2 regions of the Microlunatus sp. M237 genome follow, and region 2 is predicted to be linked to the other one. Evidence: riboswitches for the same ligand, from Rfam matches in the RefSeq annotation. Region 2 holds a riboswitch; the other holds the start of a gene.

Region 1 (9,052 bases), 740 kb from region 2:
GGTCCGTATCTGAAGAAGGGGACGGACTCCCGCTCGCTGGCCAGCGAGGAGCAGATCTTCGACATCACGCTCGACGAGGCCGAGGCGATCTACGCCCAGCCGAAGCAGCGTGGCCGGGCGGCGGCCAAGCCGCCGCTGAAGGAGCTGGGCAACGACCCGGTCTCGGGCAACCCGATGGTGATCAAGGACGGCCGCTTCGGCGCGTACGTGACCGACGGCGAGTTCAACGCGACCCTGCGTCGGGGCGACGAGATCGAGACGATCACCAGCGAGCGGGCGGCCGAGCTGCTCGCGGAGAAGCGCGCCAAGGGACCGGCGCCGGCGAAGAAGTCGGCGCGCAAGGCACCGGCCAAGAAGGCCGCCGCCAAGAAGTCGACCGCCGTCCGCAAGGCGCCGGCGAAGAAGGCCGCGGCGAAGAAGGCACCCGCCACGAAGGCGGCGGCGAAGAAGACTGCGCCGGCCAAGAAGACAGCTGCGGCGACCGCTGACTCCTGAGCCGTGATCCCTCTTCGGCGTGGCAAGGTTGACCCGTGAGCAAGGACAGCCGGTCGGACCCGCGCGAACGTACGGACGCCAAGCACGACCACAAGCAGGTCGCGACGAAGTCCAAGGCAGCTAAGGCGGGCGCCGGCAAGCCGGAGACCACAGTGTCGCCGGTCGGCCAGCTGCTCTATGACATGCCGTACAGCACGGCGGCGCCGCGGCTGATCAGCCCGGAGCTCGGGTTGCACAACCTGGTCACCCGGGCGGGGCACAACGCCGGCTACACCATCGACGTGACTCTGCTCGACTCCACCGATCACCGGTTGATCCGGTCCGGGGTGCTGCTGGCCCACCGGGTGCTGGACGGACGCGGCGAGTGGTATCTCGGGGCGCCGCAGTGGCAGCCGCTGCTGCCCGAGGAACGGATCGAGCCGATGGACACCGGCGACCTGCCGGAGGAGTTCGCGGACCTGGTGCGGCCGTTCCGCCGCCGGGCCACGCTCGGCGCGGTGGCCGCCATGACCTGCGAACGACGTGAGTTCGCCCTCCGCGACGACCGAGGCACCACCTTGGCGTTGCTCCGCGATGACAAGGTCACCGTCCGGCGAGGGGGACTGACCACCGCCCGGTTCCGCGAGGTGATGCTGACCCCCACCCGGGCTGGGTTGACCGAGGAGCAGGCCGCGCACCTCGACGCGGTGCTGGTCGGTGCGGGCGCCACCCAGGTCAGCCGGTTCCCGGCGCTGGTGACCCGGCTGGGTGCTCCCGCCACCGGGCTGACCGACTTCCCGCGGCCGCGGCCGGTCAGTGCCGACGCTCCGTTCAGCGAGTTCGTCTCCACCGTGCTGGCGACGAGGTTGCGCGACCTGCTGACCGCTGACCTGGCCGTCCGCGCCGGTGACCCGACGGCGGCAGGGGCCCTGCGCGAGCACGCAGCCCGGCTCAAGGCTGAGCTGGAGGGCATGTCGCCGGTGCTCGACCCGGAGTGGCTCGAGGATCTGGAGGAAGAGCTGCGCTGGCTGGTCGGCCAGGTCGACCTGGAGGCCGGCAAGGTCGAGGAGTCGTCGCGGAGCGGAGTTCCCCGGTCGCCCGACGACACCTCAGGGCTGCGATCGCGGCTGCGCGGCGAGCGCTATCTGACGTTGCTCGAGCGCCTCGTCACCGCCACCCGCTCACCGCGGGTGGGTGAGGTGGCCACTCAGCCGGCGTCGCAGGTGCTGCGCGCGCTGGTGGACACCACCTTGGACACGGTGTTCAAGGCGTCCGGTCGGCTCAGCTCCGATGCCACCCCGCAGACGTGGAATGCGGCGGCCGAGGCCCTTGACCACCTGTTCCGGGTCAGTGACGTGGCTGCGCCGGTGCTGCCGAAGCAGGTGGGACGCCTACGCGAACGGCTGACCCCGACCCGACGGCTGTTGACCGCCGCCACCACCCACTGGCAGGCCGCCGAGGACATCCGCAGTCGCGCCCTGGCCGGCACCCCGATGGAGGCCTTCGAGCTGGGTCGGACGTACGAGCACGAGCTCCGCCAGGTCCGCAAGGCACGAGACACCTTCGTGCAGGACTGGGCCAAGGCCGCCAAGAAGCTCGCTCGATGACGGCGGGGGTACGCAGCGAGCGTGGCCTGTTCGTCGTCTTCGAGGGCGGCGACGCGGTCGGCAAGTCGACCCAGGTCGAGCGGCTGGTCCGCTGGCTGTCCACCCGCGACGTGGAGGTGGTGCGGACCTTCGAACCCGGCGACACGGTGCTGGGTGGGCAGATCCGGCGGATCGTGCTCGACCCGGTCACCGGCGACATCTCGCCCCGGGCCGAGGCGTTGCTCTACGCCGCCGACAAGGCGCACCACGTCCATGCCGTGGTGCGGCCTGCGTTGGATCGCGGGGCCGTGGTGGTCTGCGACCGTTACGTCGACTCGATGCTCGCCTATCAGGGCGCGGGTCGGGTGCTGAGCCTGGACGAGGTGGAGAAGGTAGCGCGGTGGGCCACCGAGGACCTGCGCCCGCATCTCACCATCCTCCTCGATGCCGATCCGGTCGATGCCGTGAACGCCAAGGTGGACAAGGACCGGCTCGAGGGCGCCGGCGAGCAGCTGCACCGACGCGCCCGCGAGCACTTCGTGCAGCTGGCCGCCCGCGAGCCCGAGTTCTATCTGGTGCTGGACGCGCGTGGCACCATCGACGCCATCGCCGCCACGATCGCCGAGCGGGTGTCGGCACTGTTGTCGGAGCGCTCCGGCAGACTGGGCCCATGACCGAGGTGCAGACCGGCGATCCGCTGACCGCTGCGGAACCTCCGGCGGGGATGACCGGGGTGTGGGTCGAGTTGATCGGTCAGGAGCGGTCGGTGGCCACCCTGCAGCGGGCGGTGACGGGCGGGGCGCACGCCATGTCCCACGCCTGGTTGCTGACCGGACCGCCCGGGTCCGGCCGGTCCAACGCCGCCCGGTCCTTCGCGGCGGCACTGCAGTGTCCGCGGGGCGGCTGCGGACAGTGCAACGAGTGCCGCACCGCCCTGAGCGGCGCCCACCCCGACGTGACCCTGGTCCGCACCGAGATGCTGTCCATCGGCGTCGACGAGGTACGCGACCTGGTCCGACGGGCAGCGATGAGCCCGACGCTCGGCCGTCGGCAGGTGATCGTGGTCGAGGACGCCGACCGGGTGACCGAGCGCGGGGCGGACGCCCTGCTGAAGAGCATTGAGGAGCCCGCGCCCAAGACGGTGTGGATCTTGTGCGCCCCCACGGCCGACGACGTGGTGGTCACGATCCGGTCCCGGTGTCGGTCGCTCACCCTGCAGACGCCGACCGTGGCTGCCGTGACCGCGCTGCTGATCCGGCGGGACGGCGTCGACCCCGAGCTGGCCGCGTACGCCGCCCGGGTGTCGCAGGGCCACGTCGGCCGGGCGCGGGTGCTGGCTCGCGACGACGCGGCCCGGCAACGCCGCCGTGAGGTGCTGCTCATCCCGACCCGGCTGAACGGCCTGGGTGCGTGCCTGAGCAGCGCCGCCGCCCTGGTCGACGCCTGCGCCGAGGAGGCCTCCGCTGCGACCGCGGAGCTGGACGCGAAGGAACGAGCCGCGCTGTCGGAGGCGCTGGGGTTCGGCACCAAGGGCGCCCGCCCGCGCCAGGCTCAGGCCGCGATGAAGGAGCTGGAGGACCAGCAGAAGGCCCGGAGCAAACGGTTCCAGCGGGACGCCATCGACCGCGCACTGACTGAGCTCACCGGGCTCTATCGCGATGTGCTGAGCATCCAGACCAACAGCGGGGCGCCCTTGGTCAACCAGGACCTGGCGCCTCAGATCACGGTGCTGGCAAGGAAGTCGACCACGGAGTCGACGCTGCGCCGGATCGATGCGCTGCTCGGCTGCCGCACCGCGCTGGAGACGAATGTGGCTCCGTTGCTGGCGGTGGAAGCGACCATGATCGGGTTGGTGGAGGGTTGATCAGGTCTTCATCTGTTGTCCAGAGTTTGCTCGAGCGGTCACGGTCGGGGTTCATTTTCCTGTGCATCTTTAGTACGGTTTAGTCAGGTTGCCGGAGGGTACGAACCCCCGAGCGTTCTCTCCGACAACCTCCTCAATGCCCCGGTCCTCGCGGATCGGGGCATCTGTGGTTTCAGCCCCCTGCGAACTGCGCCCTACCGCAGGGTTGCGCCCGACCTCGTCTTCACTTACGGTGAGTCCAGTTTCGTATCCGTTCCGTTATCTACATCACGGATCCGAAATGTTCGGGGATGGCTCGTGGGCATCGGATATGGCCACGAGATCGCGTGCCCGCTACGCCGAGCTTCGCTGGGCGGGCACCTCTGCCGGGACAGTCCCGGGCGCAGCGAAGGTGGAGGAACCAACCGGGTATCGCGAAGACGCGCTGCCCTGGGGTGAAGTGCCGATGCGGAAATGCATCGGCGCCGGGCGCCTGACAGCCCGAACCCGTCAGCTCACTTCACAGGCGTCAGTCAGGAAGGGAATGTCTTGTTGACGTCAAAGATCATGAAGCGACTCGTCGGCGTCTTTGCCGCAGTCGCCCTGTCTCTCGGCATCGCCGGGATGGGCACGACCTCCGCCGCAGCCGCGGGCACCGTCTGGGACCGGGTGGCCAAGTGCGAGAGCGGTGGCAACTGGAAGATCAACACCGGTAACGGGTACTACGGCGGGCTGCAGTTCTCACCGCGTACCTGGCGGGGCTTCGGCGGTGCGAAGTACGCCAGCTCGGCCCACCGGGCGACCAAGAGCGAGCAGATCGCCGTGGCTCGTCGCGTCCTGGCCACCCAGGGCCCGGGTGCCTGGCCCACCTGTGGCAAGCGTGCCGGACTGACCAAGTCCACCGGAAACGCCAGCCGCAACGCGACCCCGGCCGGAAACCCCGGCTCGTCGAAGGTGGCTTCCAAGAGCAAGAAGGTGACGGCCAAGAAGAAGGTCACCGCCAAGAAGAAGGCCACCGCCAAGAAGAAGTCCGCCCCCGCGAAGGCCACCAAGACCACCCGGGTCAAGCGCGGGGACACGATCGCCAAGATCGCCAAGCGCCACCACGTCAAGGGCGGTTGGAAGGGTCTGTGGAAGCTGAACAAGAAGACCGTCAAGAACCCGAACTCGATCTACATCGGTCAGGTTCTCCGACTCAAGTAGCCCCGATCCCGGGTGCGGGACTGTCCCCCCGGCTCCTGCACCCCTGCGGCCCGGCGGACTCACGTCCGCCGGGCTCGCGGCACTTCCCGCTGGCCGCTGTCCACGCTGGCGTGGGGGCTTAGGCTGTCTGCATGGCACAGGTGATGGCCGTCTCCTTCGAGCGGTACGGGCGGCTCTACTATCTCGATCCCGGGGCACGGACGTACCGGGTGGGGGAGAAGGTGCTCGTCCCGACCGAGTCGGGCCCGGAGGTGGCTGAGTGTGTCTGGGCGCCGGAGTGGGTGGATGACGCCGACACCAACTTCGTGGATCTGCCGGCCTGTGCCGGACCGGCGACACCGGCCGACCTGGAGCGCGACGAGGCAAACCGCCGCCGCCGCGCCGAGGCCAAGCTGGTCGCCAAGAAGCTGATCAAGAAGCATGGGCTGCCGATGAAGGTGGTGGCCGTCGACTACATCGACCAGGGCGACGTCGACAAGCTCGCCGTCATCTATTTCAACGCCCCGCACCGGGTCGACTTCCGTGTCTTGGTGGGCGAGCTGGCCCGGACGTTGCGGGCACGCATCGATCTGCGCCAGATCGGCTCCCGCGACGCAGCCCGCCTCACCGGTGGGATCGGCAACTGCGGGCGTGACCTGTGTTGCGCCACCTTTCTCAAGGATTTCGAGCCGGTCAGCCTGCGGCTGGCGAAGGTCCAGGACCTGCCGCCGAACCCGATGAAGATCTCCGGCGCGTGCGGCCGGCTGATGTGCTGCCTGAAATACGAGCACCCGCTCTACGCCGAGTTCGCCCGGGATGCGCCGGCGGTCGGGGAGCGGGTCACCACCGATGACGGTGAAGGTGTCGTGGTCGCTCACTCGGTGCCGGCCGACGCGGTGGTGGTTCGGATGAGCGCCAGCGGCGCCACCATGAGCTGCTCCAAGGCCAGTGTCTGTGGCTCGCGCCAGGCCTACGACAAGCGCGACCCCGACGGTCCCAAGCCGCGCGCCCGCCGACGTCGCTGATCTCTCGCTCGCTGACCGGCGGGTAGGCTCCTTCGGCATGGGGCGCGGTGCACGGGCAGGGCTGGTTGCCGGCCTGACCGCCGTGCTGCTGACCGCCTGCTCGGCGTTGCCGGGCCAGGATGGAGAATCCGCCCCTGAGGTCCCGCTGCCGTCCAGCACCGTCACCGCCCTCGACTCCCGTCCGGTCGCACCGGCGCCGGACGTACGCCCTGCCGGCTTCGCCGATCCGCCTCCGGGCAGTGGCCTGGCCCGCTATCAGCAGCAGCCCCTGGAGTGGCGCGACTGTGGCGACGGCCGCAAGTGCGCCACCGTACTGGCGCCGTTGGACTACGCCGAGCCGGACGCCGAGGCGATCACCTTGGCCCTCGCGATGCGTCCCGCGACCGGTCCGCAGCGCAAGGGCTCGCTGTTCATCAACCCCGGTGGACCCGGTGGCAGTGGGGTGGCGTACGTGGACTACGTCGGGCTGGAAGGGCTGCAGGACTACGACGTGGTGGGCTGGGACCCACGTGGTGTGGGCGGCTCGACTCCGGTGCGCTGCTTCGGTGATCGCGCGCTGGACACGTACACCGCCCTCGACGGCTCACCCGACGACGAGGCCGAGAAGGCCGCCTTGATCGCGGCCAACCGCGAGTTCGGCGCCTCTTGCCTGCAGCGCTCCGGCCCGCTGCTGGCGCACATCTCCACCGTTGACACGGTCCGCGACCTCGACCTGCTCCGGAGGTTGGTCGGCGACGAGCGGCTCAACTACTTCGGGTCGTCGTACGGGACCGAGATCGGCGCGACATATGCCCAGCTGTTCGGGCCGAGGGTGGGCCGGATGGTGCTGGACGGTGCCGTCGACATCACCGATGACGAGAGCGTCGGCCAGAGCGGCGGGTTCGACGCCGCCCTGAGCTCCTTCGCCGAGTGGTGCGTCGCCCAGCGATGCCAGCTGGGCGGCAGCCGGTCGGAGGTGTTGCGTAGTGTCGTCGCGCTCTGGGACCGGCTCGACGGTCAGCCGCTCGCGGTGGGCGATCGGGAGCTGACCCAGCAGCTCGCGGTGACCGGGCTGGTGCAAGCGCTGTACGCCAACGAGCGCGGCTGGCAGGTGCTGGCCGCCGCCCTGACCGAGGCGTCCGTCGCTCGCAACGGCGAGCGTCTGTTGTGGTTGGCCGACCAATACAACCAACGTGACGAGGCCGGGCGCTACGGCCAGTCCACCTACGCCTTCCCGGCCATCCGCTGTCTCGACACCGACGACGACGGCATCTCCGGCGCCGACGCCGAGTTCGCCACGACCGTCAAGCAGGCACCCACCATGGGCCGCTACCTGGGGCCGGACTATCTGTGTCCGATGTGGCCCGTCGCGCCGGTGAAGTCGGTGGGCCGCATCACCGGCCCGGGTGCGCCGTCGATCGTGGTCATCGGCACCACCGGCGACCCGGCCACGCCATACGCGTACGCCCAGGGCATGGCCAAGCAGCTCACCTCGGGAGTCTTGGTCACGCTTCGCGGCGAGGGCCATCTCGCGTACGGGCAGAGCCCTTGCATCCGCGCACTGGTGACCCGCTACTTCGTCGACGGGGTGACCCCGGTCGAGGGCACCACCTGCTGAGGATCTGATTTCGACGAATTGGCCGCGCTGGATATAGTGGGCAACCGTGCCGCCGCCTGCGGTGGCACAGGCCGCCTTAGCTCAGATGGCAGAGCAACGCACTCGTAATGCGTAGGTCGAGAGTTCGATTCTCTCAGGCGGCCCCACCCGGACCACCTCGTGCCCCGAGGATCGCCACTCGAGCCAGGCCGCGCTCGTAGTGCCAACAGCGAAGCGAGAAGCTCAGTCACGCGCGGCGCCGCGATTGAGCGCACGAGAGGGCCGACCCTCGTCGGGATACGGGCAAGTAAGCCGATCCCTGCGGTCCATCGCGGGCCTTCTAGCGAGCACAGCACGCAAGCCTGTCAGCCGAACTCGTTGATGAGGATCAGCAACCGCCTGTCGTGCGCCGGCCAGTCGACCTCGTTCGGAAGGTTGCGGCGGCTCGACAGTAGGCCTACTGATCCGTCAGCTGCTCACGGGGGCATGTCGGCATGGCCCGCGTGGCGATGCAAGTCGCCAATCTTGTGATCCAGGATCTCGTGAAGAGTGACTTCGTCTCCGGCACGGTGGGCGACATGGGTCGATTGCGCCCAGCGGCAAGGCGTCCGCGCTTCCGTCAGCCAAGTCTGCATCCGGCGGTAGCGATCGCCGATTCCGGCGGCGGTCTAGGTTTCGGTAGCGCAGCAGTCCGCTACCGGGTCGGGGTCCTCCGGTGTAACGAGCTCGTTGGGTGTTGGCCGCTCCCGACCAAACGTTGGGCCGATGTGGACCACGTGTATTTGGCGCATGTCTGACGAAGCCTCTCAGGCTAGTTCCGGTCGGTATGCGAGGTAACCGTAGGGCACGCTCAGGGAGGCCCTTCGCTCTCTAGATGAGGACATCCCGCGCACTTGCAGGTGGTCTTTCAAACCATCTTTTCTGGGTAGTGGCCATACACGCAGCCTGTCACGCGGCGCACGGCGACGTCTCGGTGATCAGGTCAACTAGCCGGAGGAACCCTCCACGGAAGGGTCAGCAGCTCGACGAGGGGCACGGACCCTAGATCGCCGATATGCGCCGTCTTCGCGATGCGGGCCTTGCCCAGCGTCAAAGCGGCCCCTCGCCCCAGTGTTCTTCGATGCCTCAATCGCCCGGCTGATGATGGCAACTACCTTGACTAATCCACCACGGCACTGAAACCTGCCACTGCGAGATCTCTAAGAGTGTAAAGACCAGTGACGAAAGTCTGTGAGGTGGACGCCAACCGGTCACACGGCTGCCGAACTGTCAGAAGGTGCCTGTTGTGCGGGACCCCACGCAATACCAAACCCGCGTGGGAAGCACCCGGTAGCCGACCCTTGCGGCGCCCGGGTAGCCGGGGTTC
Region 2 (9,052 bases):
GCGGCCAGCGGGTGCTGATGCAGGGAGTTGGGCTGGCCGGGGTGGCCGTGCTCTGTGTCGTGGCGGTCGCGGCGAAGCTCGCGCTGAGTTGATCGCGGCGAAGCTCGCGCTGAACTGATCGCGCTCAGATCGCCGGCACGCTCGGCACCGGTACGGGCTCGAGTGGTGCGGTGTACCAGACCACCGCACACACCACGATGGTGACGAACAAGATGGCGGCCAGCACCAGCGCCGTCACGATCAGCGCCTTGGACGATAGCCAGGATGCCGGGTCATCATCGGACTCCGGTTCGACATGGCTGTCGTCGTCCACCAGCTCGTCTTCGGGGTGCCAACCGGCCGTCGGGTGCGACCCCGTCGTCGGAGCAGGTGGCTGTGAGGTGCTCACCGCGGTCTACTCGGCACCGATGGCGAAGGCCGCGTCCAGGTCCAGCGAGGAGTACGCCCGGAACGCGATATGGGTCTCGGTGCTCAGCACTCCGGGTACCTTGTTCAGCCGGTCAGCCACCACCTCGGCGATCTGGTCGTTGCCGGACACCCGCACCAGCACGATCAGGTCGATCGCACCGGTGACGGAGTAGACCTCGCTGACTCCGGCCAGGGCGGCGATCTCCTCCGCCACCTGCGGAATCTGGGCCACCTCTGCCTTGACGAACACGATCGCAGTCACCATGGCGTAAGGGTAACGGCCGCGGGGCGCGACTCGTCATGGATTCGGCCGGTCCGGCCGCACGTCCGGATCGAGCTCGTCGCCCAGGGCATAGCGCACCAGGGCGGCGTGACTGAGCACTGCGTGCAGCGGCCACATCCAGTCACCGGTGATGTCGATCAGGCGGACCCCCGGCTGCTCCAGCCAGTCCGCGATCCGTTCCGCCTCCTCGAATCCGCCGGCCGGCTGTGGTCCCACCGGCGGGGCCACCGTCTCCGCGGTGGCGCAGACCGCTCGAGCGACCGCCTGCGGGACATCGTGCGGGGTCGCCACCGCCGCGCCCGCGAGCCGGCCATAGCGGATCACATGGATGTGCCAGTCGTTCTCCTCCCGGCGCGCGGCCACGATCTCGGGGCAGGCCGCCAAGCTGCGGACCCGGTGGAACCGGCGCCCGGTGCTGGTCAAGGTCTCCAGCCGCCGGCGGATCAGGTCCGCCTCCTCATAGCGCTGCTGGTCCACCAGGCGACGCAGCCGCGACCGGAGCGCGCGCACGGCTGGACGTACGTCGGTGGAGAGGGCGGTGCGGACCTCCTCGACCAGCGCCCCGTACGCATCGACGGTGATCGAGCCGTCGCACGGCGCGCTGCAGCGACCCATGCCGGCCAGGGCACAGGCGACGGTGCGGGCCGTACGGCTCAACCGCGGCGTGCACTGGCGGATCGGGAACCCGTCGTAGAGCGCCAACACCACGTCCTCGGCCGCCTGCCGACGCCGGAACGGGCCGAAGTACGTCGCCGCGTCGTCGCGCACCTGCCGCACCACCGACAGCCGGGGGAACGGCTCTTCGGTGATCTTGATCCACTGCTGGCGCTCCGGAAACTTGGAACGACGGTTGTAGCGCGGGCGGTGGGCGGCGATCAGCCGCAGCTCGCACACCTCGGCCTGTAGCGGGGTCTCGCAGGTGATCGCCTCCACCCCGGTGGCCAGCCGCACCATCTCGTCCATCCGCGGTCTGGTCTCCGAGGCGGTGAAGTAGGTGCGGACCCGCTTGCGTACGTTCTTGGAGGTGCCGACATAGAGGATGTGGCGCTCCGCACCCTGGTCGGCGACGAAGAAATAGACGCCGGGCCGCTCCGGCAGGTCGCTGGCCCAGGTCCGCTTGGCCCGCCGCTGCGGCGACACCCGGCGGGTGAACTCGTGCAGGTCCTCGATGGTGTGCACGCCGAGGTTGCCGACCCGCTCGATCAGACCGTGCAGCACATCGACGGTGGCGCGGGCGTCCTGCAGCGCGCGGTGGTTGGGCGTGCTGGTGGCGCCGAAGTGGCGGGCCAGGGTGGCGAGCTTGTGGTTGGGCACCTCGTCGCGCAGCATGATCTGCCGCGCCAGGCTGACCGTGTCGAGCACCGGCCACTTCGGCCACGGATACCCGTGCTCCGCACACGCCCGGCGCAGGAAACCGACGTCGAAGGAGGCGTTGTGCGCCACCAGCACCGTCTGGTCGGCGAAGGCCAGATACGCCGGCAGCACCTGACCCAGGGTGGGGGAGTCGGCGACCATCTGGTTGGTGATCCCGGTCAGCACGGCGATCAGGGGCGGAATGTGCGAGCGCGGGTTGACCAGGGTCTGGAACTCGCCGAGCACGACCCCGCCGCGCACCTTCACCGCGCCGATCTCGGTGATGGCGTCGGTCTCGGCTCCGCCGGTGGTCTCCAGGTCCACGACGCAGAAGGTGACGTCGGCCAGGTGGGTGCCGAGATCCTCGAAGGACGCCTGCAGACTCGGGGCCGGTGCGGTGCTCATGTCGAGGAACGTTAGGTCGGCCTACTGACAGTTGCGTCACTCCTGTCACAGGCGATCGCTGCAGAACTGTCAGAGGCGCCGTGCACCGTGGTCTCGACGGACCGGATCGGTCCCGATGAGGAGGACGCGATGAACACCCTGCACGTCGACTGCGACAGCTGCGCTGCCCGTGGCCCCGCCTGTGGCGACTGCGTGATCACCGTCCTGCTGGGCGCGCCCCCGCAGGGCGTGGACCTGGACAGCGATGAGCGAGCCGCGCTCGCGGCGCTGGCGGAGTCCGGACTGGTGCCGCCGCTGCGGTTGGTCCCCGGAGCCCGCCGCGGCACGTCTGTGCAGTCCCCGTTCGACTGGCAGGAGCACGGCTGAGCCCGGCGTCGGCAGCGCAGGAATGGCCCTGCGGCGGCCGGGACGCTGTCGGCGTCGTCCAACCGTGATACTCGCGGTTTGCCAGTGACCATTTCGTGACCTAATGTGTCCTCAGCATCGTGGTGCACCAGATGACACAAGTTGTCGGCCAGGATGCACGCTGAGTCTCGAGGCCCTTCACCACGGTGAGCGGCCCCCGGGAGCCGGGGAACCAATATTGTTGGGGTGAATCGGCAGCTCGCACTGGGTGCGAGATGTCGTAGGACTACCTTCCCAGTCCGAATCCGTCAGCTCACCTGGTAGGCGTCAATGTGAAGGGGAATGTCTGCGTGACCTCACGCTCTCGCGAGGCCAACGGTCGTCTGGTGCAACTGCGCACCGCCTGTCGTTCGGGGATCCTGGGTCTTGCGGTGCTGGCGCTCGCCGCCACGCTGGCCGGTGGACCCGGTAGCAGCCCCGCCGCCGCCGATCCGGCCCTGACCATCGCCGACGCGAAGGCGCAGATCGAGAAGCTGGAGACCGAGGCCGCAGCGCTCGACCAGGACTACGCGGGTGTCAAGGAGAAGATCGACACCGGCAAGCGGAAGCTCCAGACCAAGCAGGCCGACGTCAAGGCTCAGACCGCCAAGGTCGCCGCGATGCGCCGCCAGGTCGGGCAGGTCGCCCTGGCCCAGTTCCAGAACCGCAGCATCGACACCACCGCCCAGCTCTTCTTCACCTCCGACACCGACGGCTTCTTGAGCCAGGTCTCCACTGTCGAGAAGGTCAGCGAGAACCAGAACACCGTCCTCCAGGACTTCCAGACTCAGCGGGCATCGCTGGCCGACCTCGAGCGGTCAGCCGCCAGCGACCTGACCACCCTGCAGCAGCAGGAGAAGGATCTGGCCGCGCTGCGGAAGCAGTCGGACGCCAAGATCGCCGAGTCCAAGGCTGTCCTGGCCAAGCTCACCGCCGAGGAGCGTGCCCGCCTCGCCGCCGAGGAGAAGCGCAAGCAGGAAGAGGCGGCCGCCGCCGCCGAGTCGGCCCAACCGGCCGCCACCGACACCTCGCGGACCACCGACCCGACCCGGACGACCGACACCACGCGGTCGACCGACACCACGGACAGCACCTCGCGGACCACCAACCGCAAGGACGCGGCCGACGACACCAGCACCGACGGCGCCGCGCTCACCGGTTCCAGCCGCGGCCAGAAGGCACTCGCCTTCGCCCGCCAGCAGATCGGCAAGCCGTACCGCTACGGCGCGACCGGGCCGAGCGCGTACGACTGCTCGGGTCTGACCGGGGCAGCGTGGCGCGCGGCCGGGGTCACCCTGTCCCGCACCTCCCAGGCCCAGTTCAGCAACGGGACCGCAGTCTCCCGGGAGAACCTGCAGCCGGGCGACCTGGTCTTCTTCTACAGCGGGATCAGCCACGTCGGCCTCTACGCCGGCAACGGCACGGTGCTGCACGCTTCGCGTCCGGGCAAGCCCGTTGGCTACGCGAGCCTGTCTGACATGCCCTACGCCGGTGCGCGCCGTCCGGGCTGATCGGTTCCCCCCTTCGACGTCACGGCTCCTCCCTTCCCGGGGGGAGCCGTCGTCGTCTGCCCAGCTGCCGCGCCGCAGGCTGCTCGCCGGTCTGCTCGCGCTGCCGTGGCTGGCGAGCTGCCACGGCCAGCCCGCCAGTCCCGCCAGGCCCGCCGGCCCGGCAACCCACGCTCCCGTCCCACCGGACGACAGCGCGGAGCGCACGACTGCTCTGCTCCAAGCGTTGGCCACAGCGGTCATGGCCGGCGACACCGCGGCGTACGCGGACTGCTTCGCGCTGCTCGACTCCGCCTTCACCCCCGTGGTGCAGCGCTGGCGAGACAACCTCGACGCGTTGCCGCTGACAACGTTCGAGCTGTCTGCCGATGGCCGCGCGGCCGCGCTGGCGCCCGAACGGCTCGCCCGGCTGGGCGCCGGGGCGCAGGCGAGGGGCGTGGTGGTGCGCTGGCAGCTGCGCGGCGAGACGGCCCCGGCCGAGCACCGCGTCTGGCTCACGATCGCCGACCGCGACCGGCGGCTACGGATCGTCGGGGCCACCGACACCGACGGGTCCGTCAGCCCGCAGCCGTCCTGGTGGCTGGAGCCGGTCCGGGTGGCCAGCACAGCCACCTCGACAGCGGTGGTGGCCACCGGCGACCCAGCCGCCTGGGCCGACCGGGCGGCCCGCGCCGCCGCTGCCGTTCGGGCCGGCGTTCCCCCCGCGCTGTGGCACGGCTGGACCGGCGCGACGGTGATCGCGGTGCCGTCCAGTCAGGTCGGGTTCGAACGCGTGCTCGGCGTGCAGACCGGTTCCTACGCCGGGATCGCTGCGGTGGCCTGGCCGGAAGGTGAGAACCCGGCCACGGCCCCGGTCCGGGTCGTCATCAACCCGGCGCGGGTCCGCGGCTTGTCGGAGGAAGGGCTGGACATCTTGTTGACCCATGAGACCACCCACGTGGCTACCCGCTCTGCCGCCTCACCGGCCCCCACCTGGCTGGTAGAGGGGTACGCCGACTACGTCGCCTACCGGGCGCATCCGGCGGCCCGGTCGGCCGTGGCCGCGCCGCTGCTCGAGGCCGTACGGCGCGACGGCCCACCGCAGAGCCTGCCCGCCGATGCCTCGTTCGGTCCCGGCGCCGACCAGCTCGAACTGCGCTACGCCGAGGCCTGGCTGGCCTGCCGGTTCCTGGCCGAGCGGTGGTCACCCGCCGCCCTGGCCGACCTCTACGCCCGGGTCGACGGCGGGATGGCGGTCGATGCCGCCCTGCGTGCGGTGACCGGCACTGATCAGGCGGCCTTCACCCGCGCGTGGAGCCGAGATCTGGCTGACCGGGCGCGGCGGAGCTGATGGCGACCACGCTGGTCATCAGCAACGACTTCCCACCCCGGATCGGGGGGATCGAGTCCTTCGTTGCCGACGTCTGCGATCTGCTCGACCATGACGTGGTCGTCCTCACCTCCACCGAGCCCGGAGCGGCCGAGCACGACGCCGCCTTGGCCTTCCCGGTCGTCCGCCGCGGCCGGGTGCTGCTGCCCACCGCCGCGACGACGGCGACCGCGGTGGACCTGCTCCGCGCGCACCGGGCGACCCGGGTCGTCTTCGGGGCGGCCGCACCGCTGGCGGCCATGGCGGGACCGCTGCGGCGCGCCGGGGCGACGCGACTGCTGGGCCTCAGCCACGGGCACGAGACCTGGTGGTCGACGGTGCCGGGTGCCCGGACGGCGTGGCGACGGATGGCCGAAGGGCTGGACCATGTGTCGACCATCTCCGACTACACCGCCGGCCGGATCGCCCCTGCGCTCGGTCCCGGTGCCCGCGCCGGCCTGATCCGGATCCCCCCGCCGGTCGACGTCGACCGGTTCCGGCCCGGCCACCGCGTCGATGCCCGGCCGCGCTGTATCGCGGTGGCACGGTTCGTCCGGCAGAAGGGGTTCGCCACGCTGCTCCGGGCGTGGCGGCGGGTCCTCGACGGCTGGCCGGGCGACCAGCCGACGCCGGAGCTGGTGCTGGTCGGCGACGGTCCGCAGCGAGGCAGGATCGAGCGGCAGGCGCGCAGGCTCGACCTGACCGCGTCGCTCCGCCTGACCGGGGCCGTGCCGCGGTCGGCGGTGCTCCGCGAGCTGCAGAACGCCGACGTGTTCGCGCTGCCGGTCCGGACTCGGCTCGCGGGTCTGAACCCGGAAGGTCTCGGCCTGGGCTTCCTTGAGGCAGCCGCCTGCGGGCTGCCGGTGCTGGTCGGCGATTCCGGCGGGGCTCCCGAGACCGTGCAACCGGGCCGGACGGGCCTGGTGCTGGCCTCCGACGACGAGGTCGGATTCGCCGCCGCGCTGAGCGAGTTGTTACAGGATCGAGACCGGTGCCGGGCGATGGGGGAGGCCGGGCGGGCGTACGTGACCGGGTGGTTCGGCTCCGCGGCGGTCCGGGCGACGCTGCGGGCGGCCCTCGACCTGGGATGACCCAGACGATGCGGGAGTGACACGGGGTGAGCAGTTATTGTTCTGGGAGGTGCGGTGGCGCACCACCCACCACGTACGGCGAGGAGCACACATGGCAAGTCAGACGAGCGCCAGCATCGATATCGCGGCCTCGCCCGCGGAGGTGATGACGGTGATCGCCGACTTCGCGTCCTACCCGGCGTGGGTGGACTCGATGAAGTCTGCCGAGGTGCAGACGACTGGCGCCGACGGCAAGCCGGAGACCGTACGGATGGTTCTCGACCATGCCTTGGTCAAGGACGACTACGTGCTGCGTTACGAGTGGACCGACGACAACGTCAGCTGGCACCTGGTCCAGGGCACGCTCCTGAAGAAGATGGACGGGTCCTATCGGGTCCAGCCGTCGCCGACGGGCACGACGGTGACGTACACCCTCGCTGTCGACGTCAACATGCCGATGATCGGCATGATCAAGCGCAAGGCCGAGAAGACGATCATCGATGGCGCTCTGACGGGGCTGAAGAAGCGCGTGGAGGGCTGAGCATGACGGTCCCCGCCCCCCAGACCGGCCCCGCCGGGCTGCCCCGGACCTCCCCGCAGCGCAGTCTGGCGTTGCCCCAGCCGTTGAGCATCGGCATCGACATCGGCGGCACCAAGGTCGCCGCGGGTGTGGTCGACGACAGCGGCGTGATCCTGGAGCGGCTGCTCGAGCCGACGCCGTCGCACAGCCCCAAAGCCGTCGAGGACGCCATCGTCCGCGTCGTCGACCGGCTGCGCTCGTCCCACACGGTCGAGTCCGTCGGCATCGGGGCGGCCGGTTGGGTCGACAACGCCCAGGCGGTGGTGGCGTTCTCGCCGCACCTGGCCTGGCGGGCCGAGCCGCTGAAGGAGCAGCTGTCGAAGCGGATCGACCTGCCCCTGATCGTCGACAACGACGCCAACGCCGCCGCCTGGGCGGAATACCGCTTCGGCGCGGGACAGGGCGCGTCGGTGATGGTCTGCATCACCCTCGGTACCGGGATCGGCGGCGGTCTGGTGATCAACGGCCAGCTGTTCCGGGGGACGTACGGGATGGCCGGCGAATGGGGCCACATGATCAGCGTGCCGGGCGGCCAGCGCTGCGAGTGCGGCAACCGCGGCTGCTGGGAGCAGTACGCCTCCGGCAATGCCCTGGTCCGCGAGGCCCGCGAGCTGGCGCGTAGCGGTTCGCCACTGGCGTACCGCCTGCTGAAGCTGGTCGGCGGCGATCCGGACAAGATCACCGGCCCGCTCGTCACCGAGGCGGCGCTGCAGGGCGAGCAGGTGGCGATCGAGCTGCTGGCCGATGTCGGTCACTGGCTGGGTCAGGGGATCGCCAACCTCACCGCCGCCTTGGACCCGGATCTGTTCGTCATCGGCGGCGGCGTGAGCGCAGCCGGGGAGCTGCTGCGCGCGCCGGCCCAGGCGACTTTCGCCCGCACGCTCACCGGCCGCGGCTATCGGCCCGAGGCCAAGCTGGTGTTGGCGCACTTCCGCAACGACGCCGGCCTGATCGGGGCGGCGGACCTGGCCCGGCACGCCATGATCGAACCGCCGCAGTCGGGTCAGTTCGGGTTCTGGCCGCGACGCCGCAAGAGCGGCGCCCGCAAGCGTCTGCGGGAGCGGCGCGACGGCGTGCTCAGCACCCGCGGCGCCGCCGGCCGCCGGTCCCCCCGGGTCTAGTCGGCGGGCGTTCGGCTCACAGGACGGCGCCGTCGCCCGAACCGGGCGGCCGTGATCGGGGCAGCCGGCTGAACAACAGCCCCATGCCGGCGACGAAGCCGACCAGGGCCAGCCAGCCGGCCCAGTCGGGCAGCGAGGTGCCGACCACGGCCGCGAGCATGACCAGGATCGAATAGCCCAGACCCAGCCAGGCGATGAGCACGGGCCAGGCCGGCCGGGGCAGCGGCGCGGGATCCTCGGGGACGAACGGGTCGTCCACCTCGGCGCCCGGATCGTCGGCGACCGGGTCGTCGTGAAACAGCGGGTGCTGGTCGGCCCAGCTGCCGTCCGGCGGCGGGGGCGCCCACGACTCCGCGGTCGACTCGGCCTCGGTCGGGACCGGTCGCTGCCCGGCGAGCGGGTCGGGACGGTCCGAGGTCAGGTGATAGCCCGCTACCAGGTCGGCGAAGGCGCGGTCGACAGCCTCCCGGTCGTCCTCGCTCGGGCGGGTCACCTCAGTTCGTCCGCAGCCGCGAAAAGAAGGCGCTGCTGCCGGCGAAGATCTCTTCGGCGTCGTAGTCCATGGTCGCTACATGGTAGCTGCGTTCCAGCA

Evidence for each region. Region 2 has a riboswitch for cyclic di-AMP ahead of AC1XX3_RS07025 (C40 family peptidase). Riboswitches for the same ligand answer to the same signal wherever they lie in the genome.
Region 1: it holds a riboswitch for cyclic di-AMP, as region 2 does, so the genes downstream of both, AC1XX3_RS10540 (transglycosylase family protein) here and AC1XX3_RS07025 (C40 family peptidase) in region 2, are expected to answer to the same signal.

What each region holds. Positions count from the first base shown of each region.
Region 1 is NZ_JBXHBL010000002.1:907,160-916,211, reverse strand. It holds gene topA (type I DNA topoisomerase) at 1-495, shown strand, start outside; gene AC1XX3_RS10555 (CHAD domain-containing protein) at 531-2,081, shown strand; gene tmk (dTMP kinase) at 2,078-2,734, shown strand; gene AC1XX3_RS10545 (DNA polymerase III subunit delta') at 2,731-3,924, shown strand; cyclic di-AMP (ydaO/yuaA leader) riboswitch at 4,278-4,447, shown strand; gene AC1XX3_RS10540 (transglycosylase family protein) at 4,471-5,106, shown strand; gene AC1XX3_RS10535 (PSP1 domain-containing protein) at 5,238-6,110, shown strand; gene AC1XX3_RS10530 (alpha/beta hydrolase) at 6,148-7,707, shown strand; tRNA gene AC1XX3_RS10525 (tRNA-Thr) at 7,778-7,853, shown strand.
Region 2 is NZ_JBXHBL010000002.1:170,529-179,580, reverse strand. It holds gene AC1XX3_RS07050 (rhomboid family intramembrane serine protease) at 1-92, shown strand, start outside; gene AC1XX3_RS07045 (hypothetical protein) at 125-388, opposite strand; gene AC1XX3_RS07040 (Lrp/AsnC family transcriptional regulator) at 395-673, opposite strand; gene AC1XX3_RS07035 (DEDD exonuclease domain-containing protein) at 707-2,449, opposite strand; gene AC1XX3_RS07030 (hypothetical protein) at 2,579-2,815, shown strand; cyclic di-AMP (ydaO/yuaA leader) riboswitch at 2,964-3,136, shown strand; gene AC1XX3_RS07025 (C40 family peptidase) at 3,145-4,344, shown strand; gene AC1XX3_RS07020 (peptidase MA family metallohydrolase) at 4,568-5,671, shown strand; gene AC1XX3_RS07015 (glycosyltransferase family 4 protein) at 5,671-6,780, shown strand; gene AC1XX3_RS07010 (SRPBCC family protein) at 6,872-7,300, shown strand; gene AC1XX3_RS07005 (ROK family glucokinase) at 7,303-8,460, shown strand; gene AC1XX3_RS07000 (hypothetical protein) at 8,477-8,953, opposite strand; gene AC1XX3_RS06995 (alpha/beta hydrolase) at 8,955-9,052, opposite strand, start outside.